Regions from separate parts of the Desulfovibrio faecalis genome, predicted to be linked through region 3. Evidence: riboswitches for the same ligand, from Rfam matches in the RefSeq annotation. Region 3 holds a riboswitch; each other region holds the start of a gene.
The links. Region 3 has a riboswitch for cobalamin ahead of ACUZ79_RS02195 (sirohydrochlorin cobaltochelatase). Riboswitches for the same ligand answer to the same signal wherever they lie in the genome.

Region 1 (5,387 bases), 3.0 Mb from region 3:
CCACAAATCCGATCACCCCGGCCACGGCCACGCAGCCAGCGGTCATGCAGCTTGCCCCGGCCAGCAGCCACAGGCGGGCGCGGCCCACATCAAGGCCAGTCTGAGCGGCCTGTTCATCGCCAAGGGCAAGCACGTCCAGGGCGCGCCAGCCAAAGGCCGTTGCCAGCAATCCAGGCACAAGAGTTGCCAGCAAGAGGGGCAGACTGCTCCAGCCCCGGCCCTGAAAGGACCCCATGATCCAGAACACAATACTGGTTACGGATTCCTCGTTAAGGGCCTTCACAAGGGCCACCAGCGCCCCCAAAAAAGCGGCCACGGCAATGCCCGCAAGAATAACGCTCTCCCGGCTGAACGCGCCGTCGCCGCGCCCCAGCCACAGTGCGCAGCCAAGGGCCGCCAGCGCGCCGATCAGAGCCGCAGGGGCCACCAGCCCGGCATGACTGAAGCCAGCCAGCCCCGGCACATTGCCCAGCCACGGAATATTCCCCAGCATGACCACCAGCGGCCCGCCAAGGGCGATAGCCATACTGGCCCCACAGGCTGCTCCGGCGGAAATGCCCAAAGTAAAAGGATCCGCCAGCGGATTGCGCAACACGCCCTGCAATGCCGCCCCGGCCATAGCCAGAGCGCCGCCGCACAGGGCGGCCAGACACACCCGGGCAAGCCGGATGCTCACCACAACTCCGGTCAGGGCCGGATCATCGGGTGCGGGCGCAAAGCCTGCCAATGCCGCCAAAGCGCGAAACACGCTCTGCGCGCTCAAGGGCACAGGCCCAGGCAAGCAGGCCAGCGGCAGCGAAACAAGCCACACGACCACAAGACCGGTAAAAACCGGCCACAGCCTGCGGGATTGCGGATAGGAGGAAGGAGAAGACTCGGTCGTTCTGGTCATGCCAGCCCTCTGGCCGTAGCCTGCGGGGGCAAACGCGGGCCAAAGCGTTGGCTGACCTCAGGGGTCAGACCCTTGCCCAGTGGCGGCCTGCGTCGCGCGGGCATAAAAAAAGCCTCTTCCACTCGTGGTGGAAGAGGCCCGTATTTCCTCTGTCCTGCCGGCAAAAACCCGTTGCCGTGGGGCGGCCAATGCCACACCGTGGTGCCGTCATTCCATGACTGCGCACCTTGGGGCATGGCAGGTCTTCCGGCTTGGTTCCCCTGCTCCGGCCTTCCCGTTTCCAGTGGCGCAAGATGGAGCAAGGTTAAGAACCTTACGGCGGCGGGTCCGCTCCCGTTTTTCACGGGATTCCCTTTTCAAGCCGGTCTGCCCGGCTACCAATGCCGCCAACACTCTAGGCGCGGCTTTGCGGCCTGTCAATGGCTCAGGCTGCTATCCACACAAGGCTGGCCTGACGGCCCGAGCGTCTGGCGCAGCGATAGGAGAAAAACTGATCGTTGTTGCTGGCGGTGCAGATGTCCAGCCCGTAGATGTTGCGCGGCAAAAGCCCCGCCCGCTCCAGCTGGTGCCGCGTGAGGCCCCACAAATCCATGGTTTTGCTGCTGGCGTCAAACCAGGGCAGGTAGGGAGCGCCCCACTCCTTGTCAAAATTGACAAATTCCGCCTTGCCCGGCCCGAGGCTGGGCCCCCGCACGGCCAGCAGATCGCGCGGTTCAAGGCCGTAACGTTCGCAAAAGCGGGCCACGCCCGTGATGGGGAAATCGCAGCGGTTGCCGCGCCAGCCCGCATGCATGGCGGCGATGTACGCGCCGCTTTTGTGGGCAATGAGGATGGGCTGGCAGTCTGCCGTCTTAATGAGCAGGCCAAGGCCGGGACGCGCTGTGGCCATGCCGTCGCCTTCCGCCGTGACGGGCGTTTCGCAGGCCACGGCCTCCGGCTCAAAAACAAAACCGTCGCCGTGCACCTGCATCAGTTCGGCCCAGGCGGTCATGCCTTGCGGGCGCAGGCCTTCCAGCATGCTGCGGCGGTTGGCAATGACGTGTTCGGGGTTATCCTGCACGGTAAAAGCAATGTTGCCGCCGCCAAATTCGCCAAGGCTCACGCCTCCGGCGCGGGTCTGAAAGGCGCAACGCACCTGCGGAACACCGGGGAAAACAAAGGGGATATAGCTTACAGCCACAGCATACGCTCTTCAGTACATATATAGTTGACCCGCTGGTCCCAGGGGGCCAGGGGCAGGGATTCCACAAGCTGAAATTCAAAACACAGACCCACGCGGGGGCAGGTGAATCCTTTTTCCAGAAAGCGGTCGTAATAGCCGCCCCCATAGCCAAGCCGCCCGCCAGCGAGATCAAAGGCCACGCCGGGCAGGAGCGCAAGGTCGGGGGCAAGGGGGTGTGCCCCTGCGCCACTGCCGCCCGCAGCTTCCGGCCCGAAACCGGGCAGGGAATCGTGCGGTTCAAGCAGCCCCAGGGGGCCGGGCCGCAACTGATCCGGGCCGCTGCACGCCACAAAATCCATAAATCCAGGTTCGCTGCGCCGCACACGCGGCAGCCACACGAGCATATGGGCCTGCCATGCCGCGCGCAGCAGGGCTTGCGTGCCAAGCTCGCCCCGCACACCCACATAGAGAGCCACGGAGCGGGCATTCTTCCACAGGGCGGATTCCATCAGCCTGTTTTGCGCCGCCTCGCTGCGGATTTCGGCCAACTGGGGCGACTGCTCCGCCCGCAGACAGCGCATAACTTTACGCACATCGTTTCTGGCCTGAGCCATAGCATCGGGCAGCACGGCAGAAAGATTGCCCGCCGGATTCTTTGGCGGAGCATCTGGCTGATGCGCTGGTTGAGTGGGCGGCACAGGCGCGGATGGCGTGGTATCGGAGGGCAAGCGGCACTTTCCTTGTGGTGCAATGTGTGGCATTCTCAACACCTGCGCCACTGTAACAAAGGAAACAACACCATGCCAAGCGCCGACTCTCAGGATTTTCTCTGGATCGCCGTGGGCGACATCCACGACGAGCCTGAACGTTTTGCCCAAATACCGGAACTCTCGCAGGCTGACGGCATTATCGTTACCGGCGACCTGACCATCACCGGCGGCGTCAAGCAGGCAGAGCAGGTCATGAACGCCCTGTGCGTCCACGACATCCCCGTGCTGGCCCAGATCGGCAACATGGACAGGCCTGAAGTTGACCAGTGGCTGAGCGAAAAAGGCTGGAACCTCCACGCCGTCACCCGTGAGCTTACGCCCGAAATCGCCATTTTTGGCGTTGGAGCCTCCACATTTACGCCCTTTGGCACGCCGAGCGAATTTCCGGAATCCGCATTTTCCGCGTGGCTTGAAACCTGCTGGCAAAAAGCCCGCCATTATCCGCACAGCGTGCTTGTTTCGCACAATCCGCCCAAGGATACCGCTTGCGACATGATCCCCGGCGGTATCCATGTGGGCTCCACAGCCGTGCGCGAATTTCTGGAAGAAGCCCAGCCGGACATCTGCCTGTGCGGGCACATCCACGAATCGCGCGCCATGGACCGCGTGGGCCGCACCCTAGTGGTCAACCCCGGCATGCTGGCGCAGGGCGGCTACGTGCTGCTGCGCTCCAATTCGGGCCAGCTCTCCGCCGAACTCAAGATGCTTGAAGACTGATTTTTGCCTGCCGCATCTGCCGGAACGCATTGCAATGTTGTGATCCGGCGGATGCGGCCCCTGCCCCGCGCACTCCCCCGCAGCTTTTCTTCTGCCTCCGCAGGATGTTAGATCGGCAGGATGCCGTTCACGCCGCGCTCATTTTCCCGCCCGCCCCTTGCCCGCTTGCATATTTTCAAAAAAAACGTACTCTCCAAAAAGCGGATTAGCATGCTGCCGCCTTCGCGCGCCTTGTTGGCGCTGCGGCGGAGCAAATACGGCACATTCCCGTAAGTGCATGGCATGCTGGCTGAAATTTTCGCGGAGGCCCAGCGCCCCGCAGCAAAAGGATTTTCATGACCATAGACCAAGACACCCCCGTGGCCGCTTCACAGCCAGCCACGGATGCATCGTCGCAGGAAGTTTCCAAACCCAAACGTTCAACCACAACACGCAGCAAGGCCAAACCAGCCGCCAAGCCAGCCGCTGGCAAAACAGCTTCCGGCAAGGCTGCGTCCAAATCCTCCGAATCCACGGCCGCCAAAGATTCTTCTGATTCTAAAGGCGCTTCCGATTCCAAGGCCCCCCAGGCCGAATCAGCTTCATCCAAGACCACGGCGCCCAAGGCCGCCGCAACCGCCAAGGCCGCAGGCCGCAGCGCGGGCAAAACAGCAAAGACGACTACCGCCAAAGCTAAAAAAACGGCTGACGCCTCCAAAGAAATTTCTGGCAGCACGGCAGATGCCGTAGCGCCCAAGTCAGCCGCTGCCACGGCTGCTGAGACCCCCAAGGCTGCTGGCAAAACTGCTGGCAAAACTGCGAGCAAAACTTCGGGCAGGGCGAGCACTTCAAGCCGCGCCGCTACGCCCCGCAAGGCCAAGGCAGCAGAAGTCAGCACACCGGAAGCCACACTCACGGCCAAACCTGCCGAAACGTCTGATGGTTCCAAGCAGGAAGCCGCCCCCCAAAAGCCCGCCGCAAAGGCTCCCAAAGGCCGGCCCGCAAAAGTAGCGGCAAAAAGCAGTGTAAAAACCACAGCTCAGGTAACTGCTCCGAAAATTGACGCAACACCTGCAGACGTAGCCCCCAAGACCGCAAGCCCCGCAACAGACAAGCCTGCGGCTGCTGCGGCCCTCACAAGCCCGGCCCCTGCGACTCAACCCCCTGCAAAAACAGCAGACCAGAGCGCAAAACAGACGCCGGAACAAATTTCAGACAAGCCCGCAGAGGCAGCGCCGCGCCAGAACGCCCCCGTAGCGGAACGCGGTCAACGCCCCAGACAGATTGCCGACCAGAACGCGAGCCAGACCACAAGTCAGCCCACAGACAAAACAGCTGGCGCACCCGCCGCTCAGGCGGAACAGGGTGCGGAACAGGCCGCTGAAAGCGGCACGGCCTCTGCCACCGGCGAGACTGTTGCCGGGGATGGCCCGCGCCGCAAGAATCGGCGTGGACGTCGTGGCGGGCGTGGCCGCAACCGTAAAAAAGAGCTGAACGGACAGGATGGCGCGCAAACCGCCGAGGATCAGGCCAGCACAGCCCCCCTCGACGATGATGACGAGGCTCTTGATCTGGTCGATGACGCGCCGGAACAGGCCAGCCGTGCGCAGGATATGCGCCCCCAGAACGCCTCCAGACAGAGCGCCCCCAGGCAGAACAAGCCCACAAAGCAGGCCAAGCCTCAGCAGCAACAGCAGCAGAACAAGCCTGAAAACGGCAAGCCTGCCGAAAGCAGCAAACCCGCTGAGAGCAACAAGCCCGCCATTGCCGCCAATGCTGGCAAGGCTCCTGCCGAAGCCCCCAAGGGCAAGCGGCGCATGTTCATCAGCGTACTGCCCGGCGAACAGGTAGAAGTAGCCCTGGCTGA
Region 2 (5,387 bases), 1.9 Mb from region 3:
TGCTCTCAAAGGCCTCAAGGTTCTTGCAGGTATCGCCATCCAGTTCCACATAGGTGATGTGCCCCGCATTGGTCAGCGCGTGGTATGGAGCCTCGATCTGTATTTTTTTAAAGGCCTTGATAGGGCAGTACACCGGCACGTGGAACGAATTGGTGTAGTAATCCCTGTCAGTGATGCCGGGGATGCTGCCGAACTTTTCCTTGTCGAGGTTGACAAAGCGCCCGCTCAGGCTTTCCGCCGGGGTGGCTATGAGTGAAAAGTTGAGTCCTGTCTTTTCAGCTTCGTCATCGCACCGTTTGCGCAGATGCGTAACAATCTCGATGCCAAGCTTCTGGGCATCCTCGCTTTCGCCGTGGTGCTGACCCACAAGAGCCTTGAGCGTTTCGGCAAGGCCGATAAAGCCCACGGTCAGTGTGCCGTGCTTGAGCACTTCTTCAATGCTGTCGTCCCAACCCAGTTTGTCGGAATCAAGCCAGATGCCCTCGCCCATGAGGAAGGGATAGTTGCGCACCTTCTTGGCGCTCTGGATCTTGAGCCGATGCAGCAGCTGGCGGAACACCAGATCAATCTTGTCGTCCAGCAGAGCGTAAAAACGGCTGATGTCACCGCGCGCATCCAGCCCCAGCCGGGGAAGGTTGATGGACGTAAAGCTCAGATTGCCGCGACCGCACGTGACCTGCCTGTCCTTGTCGTACACGTTGCCAAGTACGCGTGTGCGGCAGCCCATGTAGGCAACTTCCGTATTATAGTCGCCCGGGCGGTAGTACTGAAGGTTGTACGGCGCATCAAGAAAGCTGAAATTGGGGAAAAGCCGCATGGCGGAAACATCCATGGCCTGCTTGAAAAGGTCGTAGTTGGGATCTTCAGGATTATAGTTGACCCCGGACTTCACCTTGAATATCTGCACGGGGAAAATGGAGGTTTCCCCGTTGCCAAGCCCGGCCTTGGTGGCGCGCAGCAGGTTTTTGACAACCATGCGCCCCTCGGCAGAAATATCCGTGCCATAGTTGATGGAGCTGAAAGGCACCTGTGCGCCTGCACGCGAATTCATGGTGTTCAGGTTATGGATCAGGGCTTCCATGGCCTGGTAAGTGCGGCGCTCGGTGTATTTGAGGGCTTCGCCGGCAGCGTAGGCATGCGCGCGCGTCACAAGCTCGCGCCGGGCCTCGGGGACAGCCGCCACAAGGGCCTCTCCAAAGGCATCGCAGGTGCCAAGGCGCGGGCCTTCTGGCAACAGGGCGATGGTTTCTCTGGCTGCGTCAATGGCTGCCTGCTCTTCCAGATTCTGGGCAATGCGCAAAAAGGCGGCAAAGGCGCGCTCATATTCCTTGCGGTAGGTTTTGATAACGCCTTCGGCCATGGCAAAGTCAAAATGCGGCACACTCTGGCCGCCGTGCATTTCATTCTGGTTGGCCTGAATGGCAATGCAGGCAAGGGCCGAATAGCTCTCAATGGAATTGGGCTCGCGCAAATGCCCGTGCCCCGTGGAAAAACCATTTTTAAACAAGGGGATAAGATCAATCTGGCAGCACGTTTCCGTGAGCATGTAAAAATCTTTGTCGTGAATGTGGATATCGCCGTTAAGGTGCGCGGCAGAGGCATCCTTGGGCAGAATGTAGTTGTCGATGAAGAATTTTGAGCCTTCGGAACCATACTTGAGCATGGTGCCCATGGCCGTATCGCCATCGATATTGGCATTCTCGCGCTTGATGTCTTCCTGAAGGGCCGGGGAATACGTAAGTTTTTTATAGATATCCATGAGATACGATTCCGCATTACGGATTTTCGTATGCTCGGCCCGGTACAGGATGTAAGCCTTGGCGCTCTTGGCGTAGTCGTACTGAATCAGGGTTTCTTCAACAACATCCTGAATTTCTTCCACATGCTTGAGGCTGCGCGACTCCAGCTTTTTGCACACCTTTTCGGTGACAAACAGCAGGTCAGTGGGGGACATGTCTTCACCGCCAACGGCCTGATTGGCCTTGGTGATGGCATTGAGAATCTTGACCGAATCAAAAGGCACTTCCGTGCCGTCGCGCTTAATAATGCTGGCGAGCATGAACTTCGCTCCAAACGTGTGGGCTATGAACAAAAAGGCCGCCCGAATAAAACGGGCGGAGAGGCCATCAATGGCCTTTTCTGACGGTTCATCTGCAAAAGCCCGTTGCAGATGCTCCACTTTCTTAGAACGGTTGAAAGCAGGTCTTCCGGCTTGCCTGCCGCTTTTCGGCCTTCCCGGTTTTATCCAGTGGCACCCGTGGAAAAGCGGTGTTAAACAGGCTCACGGCGGCGGGTCCGCTCCCGATTTTCACGGGAATTCCCTATTAAGCTCCATGGCGCTTTCAATGTCTAGAAAATCTCAAAAGAATTGCACCCTGTCAATAAATGCACGCAAAAAAGCTCTCCTAGTGCCGTAGTAACACTACGAATTCACTATTGAATTTTCTTGCCTGCCCAATTTTTCACTACATCTAGGCCGCAAAACAGTGAGGGCGTGAACAAAAATGTTCGCCCTGGCTAGAGCCGGATCAGGCAACCTGACCCGCAACATGTGTGGCTTTGATTGGCGCTGCTGAAACATTTCGCCATGAATTCAGGCATCATGCCCACATGACGCTGCCGCCCAGGCCCCGGCACTGCGACCGCAGCCGATACCTGGCGAGCTTTCCTCGGAAAGCAGTTCCCGTAACGCAGGCAAGAACTTACTCTACCCACGCCGGGTTTTCAAGACGGCCTCGCCCACGTAAGAGGACTTACCTCGGGCTTGACATTTTTATTTGCCCGCCCCTTGCCGAACATATCGTTTATAAAAACTTTTTTTGTACACGCAAACAGGGATTGAGCATTCCGTAACAGCCAATAAACACAAGGGGCCGCATCGGCCCAACTCCGCTCCCACCGCCATTATGCAGGGAAGCGCAATCGTGTATCCGATGCGGCCCATCAATAAAACCGAAACACCGCCTACGGCAGCAGGATCATGTTGTAGAGGTTTTTGTCGTCCAGATACTTCTGCGCCACAGCCTGAATATCCGCAGGGGTCAGCTTGGCCGCCTTGTCGATGAGCGACTTGCTGAAATCCCGGGGCAGGCCCAGCACGGCGTCTGTGGCTGCCACGCCCGCGCGGGAATCAAGGCTTTGCTTGTCGCGGTAGTATTCACCAAGCAGACGGTTAGCCCCGGCCTCAAGCAATTCCGCAGGCAAGGGTTTTGCCTTGATATCGGCAATAATCTTGGCAAAGCCTTCACGCGCCTGCGCCACCTTGTCGGGCGTGGTGCCAATGTAAAAAGCCATCATGCCAGCCTGAGGCATGGCGCGATAAAAGGCCGTGACCGTGTACCCGAGGCCCTGCTCGTCGCGCATCTGGCTGAACAGCAGGCCGCTCTGGCCGGAAAGCACAGACTGCAAAAGCATGAGCGCCGGGGCGTCCGGGCTGGTGTAAGGCACAGCCTTGAACATCTGGAGCACGTGGGCCTGATTGCGCCCCGGCAGATGCAGATCAAGGTTGCGGGCATCACCCCATGAGGGGGCGGGCAAGGAGAAATCCTTGTTGCCTGGCGTGGGCAATGTGCGGGCAAAGGCCAGCACGGCCTCTCGGTCAAAATCGCCAGCAACGGCCAGCACCCAGGGCTGTACGAGTTGCTTGTCCCAGAACGAGCGTACATCCTTGGGAGTGAACTTGGAAAGGTTCGCTTCCGTCCCCAGACTATCGTAGCCGTAGGGCTGACCGCCGGGGAAGATGAAGGGATTCACGCGTGAGAACAGAAAGGAGGTAGGCCTGTCGGCCCGCTGGCGGATGGCTGCCTTCATGTTTTCCGCTTCACGCTTGATTTCCTTGGCTTCAAAGCGGGGCTTGCCCAGCACCTCGCCCAGCATGGAGAAATAATCGGCATTGAATCGGGCCGGGCCGGTCAGGGACACGGTAAAGGTTTGCAGGCCCGCCTTGGCGGAGAGAGAAGCCGCGCGGTCGGCGAAATAGCGTTCCATGGCCTGGGCGTCCAGTTTGCCGCTGCCATCGCCAAGGGTACTGGCCGTCAGTTCTGCCAGCCCTTGCTGGTCGGGCTTCAGCAGGGCGTTGCCGCCGGGCAGCATGAGATCAACCGCCACATAGGGCACTGTGGCATCAGGGATAAGAATGACGGTGCGCCCCTGCCCCAGGTCGACCACTTCCTGCTGCCCCGCCGTGGACGAAGCCTTTTGCGCGGTTTTGGCAGCGGCACTGCCGGGCCAGTTCTTTTGCAGCACGGCTTCCAGATCGGATAGCTTGGCATTTTCAGGCGCGAGCACACGCACCCGCGCCCTGCTGGGGTCAAGCCAAAGGTCAATGGCCTGCTGTACCTGCGGCTGCGAAACATTGCGCTGGGTGAAGCGCAGGTTCTGTTCCGCCACATCGCCGCCCAGCTCAAACTGGACGCTGCCCAGCCAGGAGGCCAGACCGTTGAGCGTTTCCGCCGAGCGATCCATGCTGTCTTCAAGGTTGTAGCGGGCGCGCTTGAGGGCCTCGGGTTTGAAGTCTGCGGCCTTGAGATTGGCAAGGTCTGTGGTCAGCCCCTGCCAAAAGGCCTCCAGCTTTTCCGGAGCCATATTGGCTGTAATGTACAGCATGCCCGCGCGCTCAAGGCTCATATTGCCAACGCTGATGCTGTCCACAAGCTGCTTTTCATACTCATATTTGCGGCTCAGCAACGAAGTTCCGTCGCCGCCAAGCAGGTAGCTCAGCACGTCCAGATCCACAGAGCGTAGATCGCGCAGGGCTGGCGCAGGAAAGGCCATGCCCAGATAGACCTTGTTCCAGGGGCCGCGCACCACTTCAACGCGCTGACCGCCGGGAGCCGCGAGCAAATCAACTTGCGGCGGCGTAACGAAATCGTTGGTGTTGGCCATGCCGCCAAAAAGTTCCTGCGCGTGTTGCAGCACCGTCTGCGGGTCAATATCGCCCGCCACCAGCAGCATCATATTCTGCGGCTGATACCAGCGCTGCACATAGGCGCGCAGGTCGTCGGCGGTAATGGCGCGCACGGTTTCCTTAAAGCCGATGATGGGCCGACCGTAGGGGGTGTTTTGGAGTGTGGACACCTGCAGGCTTTCAAACAGCCTGCTCATGGGCGAATCCTGATCGCGCTCAAGCTCGGAAATCACCACTTCTTTTTCCGACTCTAGTTCCTTGGGGTCCAGAGCGGCCTGAAAGGCCATTTCTTTCACCACGTCCATGCCCATGCGCCAGTGGGCAGCGGGCATGTCCGTCATGTACCATGTCTTGTCAAAGCTGGTGGCCGCGTTGAGGTAGCCGCCAAGGGCTTCCACATCACGCGCCACCTGGCCCTTGGGCCGGTGCTCTGTACCTTTGAAGACCATGTGCTCCAGCAGATGGCTGATGCCCGCCTGCT
Region 3 (5,387 bases):
TACCTTCAGCAAATCCAAGCGCGTGGTGGACAAGCGCTAGGCCGTGCCGAAAAATATTGATTGCACTGGCGCGGGGTTTTTGCCCTGCGCCTTTATTATGAGCTTTGTCGCCGTATGCCTGCTGGCCTTTTGCCTGTTGCCACTCGCTGCCTCCGCGCGCGAAATCGCCGATGTGGACAGCCCCGCATGGTGCGCCCGACACGCCAACACAGCAAAAAATCAGACAACAGGGCCGAATCAGGCGCAAGCCGAATGTCTGCGGCTTGAAGCTGCCTGCCGCGCTGCCCTGCCCGACCTTGCCCCAGCCGCCAGTTGCCCCGACAGACAGCTAGACCGTTGCGTGGCGCAACAGCGTGATGGCGGGTCCTGGTGCGCCATCCTGTGCTGCTTTGCCCCTGATGACGCATCCTGCCGTGCGGCTGCGGCCAGCATGCCCGCCTTTCTCACCACGCCCGAACGCTAGGCCAAAACATCAGGCAAAAGTCGCCGCCTCGGTGTGTTGGCTCCCAGTGCCAGCTCAGAATGTTGAGCCTGAAATCTAGTCCCTTGCGCGGCGTGGACTCCTGCATTGCCGCATGTGCGCTCCACCCCGGCAAATTCTCGCAATTCCCCTTGCCGGATAGACCTTTGCCCCTTTTTGGCATAGGATTTTACGCGAGCGCGCCCCTGTTCTACGCGCCAGAACCGCCGACACTGGAGCGCGTATGCCCCTTGCCGCCACACCCGCATCCTTCATCTCGCTTGCAGGCTATCTTATGCTTGCAGGGGGGTCGTTTGCACTGGTGCGGCCAGGTTTGGGCTTGCTTATCATTCCTGTGCCGCTTCTGGCTATTCCCCTACATTTTTTTGCGCGCCGCGTAGGCGATTTTGCGGGAGTGGCGCATTCCCGCTGGCAAATGCGTACCCTTGGCCTTTTTTTGCTGCTGTTTCTCGGCCTTGTGGGCATTTTTTTCATTCTTGGCGCAAGCTGCGCTGACGGCCCGGCTCTGGACAGGCTGGAACTCATCGGCAATGCCTATAATGCTGGCAAGGTGGATCTGTACGCTTCGCTGGTGGGGCTGTGGGAAGTCAAAGAATTGCAGGCTTTTACCCTGAGCGCCTCGGTGTGGGCGGGGCTGGCGCTTTTGTGGCCCCTCAAACGGGCGTTTCAGGGCATGCTGGCGCTGGCTGCGGGCATTGCGCCCAAGGCCTTGCCCCTCTGGGGCTGCTGGCTCGCCTTTGCGGCAGCCATTGCGGCGCAGGGCGGCATGCTGGCCTGGCTGGTGACCCGACAGGCTTAGTCGCAACACCCGCAAGCGCACAGAACCCGACAACACACCTGAAAAACCTCTGCGAAACGCGGCATCGCCCGCATTCCCCAATTCCCCGCACCCAAAAACAGAAGCCGCACAAACCAGACGCGCTGTCCCGGCTTATGCGGCTCCCGCAACAAAAATGCGGCGCAGGCAAGCGCCCGCTACTGCTTCCTGGGTTCCTTGGTCAGATCATCGGCAGCTTCACGGGCATGGCGCACCAGGATGGCGCGCGCGCCGGCAATCTGGCCCAAGCCCTTGAGATTGGTCTCCACCTTGAAACCTGCGGCCTTGAGCTTCGAGGCCCAGGAATCGTCTTCATCCCCGGCCATGTCGTTGTGCGCATGGTCGCCAGCCACCAGCATGAGCGGCTCGATAACCACTTTCTTGACCTTGGCGGCCTTGAGTTCCACCAGCAGGTCGTCCACGCTGCGCGCGCCCTCAACGGTCGCCATAAACACGCGCTTGTCCGCATCGTGGAACACGGCGCGCGTGCCTTCAAACGTCAGATCCGCACGGCCATGGCTCTGGCCATGGCCCATGAGCACCAAGGCGGCATCCTTGCCGCGCAGGGATTTAACGTCTTCCCTGATGGCCTGAATAAGTTCCTGCGCATCTTTTTTTGATTCCAGCATGGGGCGGCCCAGAAACACGGAGTCAAAGCGGCCCGGATTTTTTTGCAGGTCGATAAGCACCGCCCGCTCAAGCGCGCTGAACTCCTCGCCCGCCATGACGTGCAGCGACTGTACGCGCACGACCTTGACGCCGTCCTTGGCAAGCTGGGCGAGCCCATCGCTGATGCCGCCCACGGGATGCCCCTCGGCGGCTATTTTTTTGCGGATAATCTGCGAGGTATAGGCCCACACCACAGGCTGACCGGGAAAAGCGGCCTTGAACTCCGCATCCACGGCCTTCATGGAAGCCAGAGCCTCAGGAACGCTGGTGCCAAAGGCCACCAGCAGTACGCCGGCCTTGGGGCTTTCTGCGCCGGATTCAGCGGCAGGGGCAAGCACAGGCGCGCCCATGACGGCGCACAGCAACAGAATGGGCAAAAGGGTACGGGTGAAAAAATGCAGAATGGAATGCGGCGTAGTACGCAGCATGGCAACCTCCTCAATGGCGCGTTGACGGGTTGAAGTTGGATAAAATGCCGGAGGATATTCGGACTTGAGGGCATGGGGCCTTGCGCCCCTTGCCTAGACTTCGCCTTCGCCGCTCGCGCGACTGGCTGTAGCGCCCCGCCAAATGGCGGAACGATGAAGCTTCGTTCCCTCTTACCGCAGCGCGACTGTTTCCGATTTTAACGGAATTCCCCGCCGACCTTTTCAAAACAATTCATGCGGCAATAAAAGTCAAGTGGGCATACCCTGCAAGCCCCGCCAGACAGGCCCTTGCAGGGTATGCCCCGCGCGGGCTGCCGCGCCTGGGCCGTCCAAAGCGGCGCAGAATCCCGGTTTTTCGGCGGCTAAAGCCGATTTGGCGCGTATTTTTTCTTGTTCTTTTGATGAAATCCTGATAATAAGGCACCTCCCTGTTATGGGGAAATTATGTTTGGAGGCTGGACATATGGCAGGTTTGGAAACCGGGCACGACAACGAAATCAATTTCGAAAGCGCCCTTGAAAACTACCTCAATCCCGATTTCGGCGATCTTGAGGAAGGCTCTATCACGAAGGGCGAAATCGTCCGCGTGGATGATGACAATGTGCTTGTTGACGTGAACTTCAAGTCCGAAGGGCAGATTCCTGCGGCAGAATTCCGCGACCCCGCCGGCAACATTTCCGTCAAAGTGGGTGATCGTGTTGACGTTTACGTTGTTCGCAAGAACGAAAACGACGGCACCATCACTCTTTCTTTCGAGAAAGCCAAGCGCATGCAGGTGTTCGACCAGCTCGAAGACGTGCAGGAAAACAACCGGGTCATCAAGGGCCACATTGTCCGCCGCATCAAGGGTGGCTACACCGTGGACATCGGCGGTGTGGAAGCGTTTTTGCCCGGTTCACACGTGGATCTGCGCCCCGTGCCGGATATGGATGCCCTGGTCAACCAGGAATTCGAATTCCGTGTGCTCAAGATCAACCGCCGCCGCAGCAACGTTATCGTTTCTCGCCGCGTGCTGCTTGAAGAGGAGCGCGATTCCAAACGCCAGGATCTGCTGCGCACCCTTGAAGAAAACCAGATCGTTACCGGTAAGGCCAAGAACATCACCGAATACGGTGTGTTTGTTGACCTCGGCGGCCTTGACGGCCTGCTGCACATCACCGACATGAGCTGGAAGCGCATTCGCCATCCCAAGGAAATGATCACCATCGGTCAGGAACTGACCCTGAAGGTGCTTTCCTTTGATCGCGACAACAACAAAGTTTCCCTCGGCCTCAAGCAGCTCGTGCCCGATCCGTGGCAGGACATCTCCGCCCGCTTCCCCGAAGGGGCCAAGTGCAGCGGCAAGGTCACCAACCTGGTTGACTACGGCGCATTTGTGGAACTGGAACCCGGCGTTGAAGGCCTGGTGCACATTTCCGAAATGTCCTGGACCCGCAAGCTGCGTCATCCTTCCCAGATGGTTCACACTGGCGACGAAGTCGAAGTGGTCATTCTGGGCGTGGACGGCGACAAGAAGCGCATCAGCCTCGGCATGAAGCAGGTTCGTCCCAATCCCTGGGAACTGGTTGCTGAAAAGTACCCCGAAGGCACCGTCCTTGAAGGCGTCATCAAGAACATCACCGAATTCGGCATGTTCATTGGCATCGAAGACGGCATCGATGGTCTTATCCACGTTTCCGACATTTCCTGGACCAAGAAAGTGCGTCACCCCAACGAACTGTACAAGGTGGGCGACACCGTGCAGGCCAAGGTGCTGACCGTGGATCAGGAAAACGAAAAGTTCACCCTCGGCGTGAAGCAGCTGGTGGACGATCCGTGGGGCCATGTGCCCAACACCTACCCCGTGGGCTGCACCATCAAGGGTATCGTGACCAACATCACCGACTTCGGCCTCTTTGTTGAAGTGGAAGAAGGCATTGAAGGTCTGGTGCACGTGTCCGAACTTTCCAGCAAGAAAGTGAAGACCCCCGCCGAGATCTACAAGGAAGGCCAGGAAATCCAGGCCAAGGTCATCCATGTCAGCGCCGAAGAGCGCCGTCTGGGCCTGTCCATCAAGCAGATCAAGGACGAAGAAGAACGCCGCAAGCCCAAGGAATTCCATTCCGGCCCGCAAGAAGCCGGTCAGAGCCTGGGCGATCTGCTCAAGCAGAAGTTTGAAGAAAGCGAAAACAGCTAGTCTGTTTCTGCTTCAAAATACAAAAGGGCGTTCCCGCAAGGGAGCGCCCTTTCTTGTTGCTTGCCAGCAATAAAACAGCGGGAGGTGTTTGAGTTGGTAATGTGCCGGCGATGCACCCGTGGCATCTAGGCAGGGCTGACTTCTTGCCCACGGACAGAACGATCCCATACAGGGTGGACTACGCCGCCTTCAGCAAAGGTTCCCTCTCGCATAGTCTGCCGCCATTATCACCGAGCCTGCCTGCAGCCTTTTGGTCAGGCCAGCTTGAGCAGTGCTGCCCCACCGACAACCAGCAGCACAGAAAATCCACGCAAGGGCGTAAAACGCTCGTGCAGCAGCCACATGGCCAACAGCATGCCAAAAATCACCGAGGTTTCGCGCAGGGCCGCCACCACGGCAATGGGCGCAAGGGTCATGGCCCACAGGGCAATGCCATACGAGCCCATGCTTGCCAAACCGCCCAACGTACCCACACCAAGCCGTTTACGGGCATAGCCCACGTAACTCCAGCCATACCGCCACAGGATGTAAACGTGCACGGGCAGCGCGTTGATCAGAAAAATCCAAATAGTGTAGGTGGCGGCGTTGCCGCTTTCCCGCGCACCAAGGCCGTCTGCCAGCGTGTACCCCATAATGATGCATGATGTACGCAACGAGATAAAAACTTCGCTCCAGCCATAGCCTCGACGCATATTATCCGTGGCAAGGCACATAATCCCCGCGCACAACGTAAGCACGCCGCACCATGCGCCCACCGACATGTTCACGCCAAAGGCCAGCAGTGCCAGCGAGGTGAGCAAGGGCGCGCATCCACGC

Region 1: another riboswitch for cobalamin. It lies ahead of ACUZ79_RS15565 (FecCD family ABC transporter permease); the one in region 3 lies ahead of ACUZ79_RS02195 (sirohydrochlorin cobaltochelatase).
Region 2: another riboswitch for cobalamin. It lies ahead of ACUZ79_RS10670 (anaerobic ribonucleoside triphosphate reductase); the one in region 3 lies ahead of ACUZ79_RS02195 (sirohydrochlorin cobaltochelatase).

The regions. Positions count from the first base shown of each region.
Region 1 is NZ_JBRBQR010000001.1:3,543,924-3,549,310, reverse strand. Features, by position in the region: gene ACUZ79_RS15565 (FecCD family ABC transporter permease) at 1-892, opposite strand, end outside; cobalamin riboswitch at 1,112-1,290, opposite strand; gene ACUZ79_RS15560 (polyphenol oxidase family protein) at 1,317-2,072, opposite strand; gene ACUZ79_RS15555 (5-formyltetrahydrofolate cyclo-ligase) at 2,063-2,815, opposite strand; gene ACUZ79_RS15550 (metallophosphoesterase) at 2,855-3,541, shown strand; gene ACUZ79_RS15545 (Rne/Rng family ribonuclease) at 3,877-5,387, shown strand, end outside.
Region 2 is NZ_JBRBQR010000001.1:2,430,054-2,435,440, forward strand. Features, by position in the region: gene ACUZ79_RS10670 (anaerobic ribonucleoside triphosphate reductase) at 1-2,059, opposite strand, end outside; cobalamin riboswitch at 2,181-2,359, opposite strand; gene ACUZ79_RS10675 (M16 family metallopeptidase) at 2,965-5,387, opposite strand, start outside.
Region 3 is NZ_JBRBQR010000001.1:505,854-511,240, forward strand. Features, by position in the region: gene ACUZ79_RS02180 (phenylacetate--CoA ligase family protein) at 1-40, shown strand, start outside; gene ACUZ79_RS02185 (hypothetical protein) at 44-463, shown strand; gene ACUZ79_RS02190 (hypothetical protein) at 705-1,280, shown strand; gene ACUZ79_RS02195 (sirohydrochlorin cobaltochelatase) at 1,457-2,395, opposite strand; cobalamin riboswitch at 2,428-2,651, opposite strand; gene ACUZ79_RS02200 (30S ribosomal protein S1) at 2,859-4,571, shown strand; gene ACUZ79_RS02205 (DMT family transporter) at 4,826-5,387, opposite strand, start outside.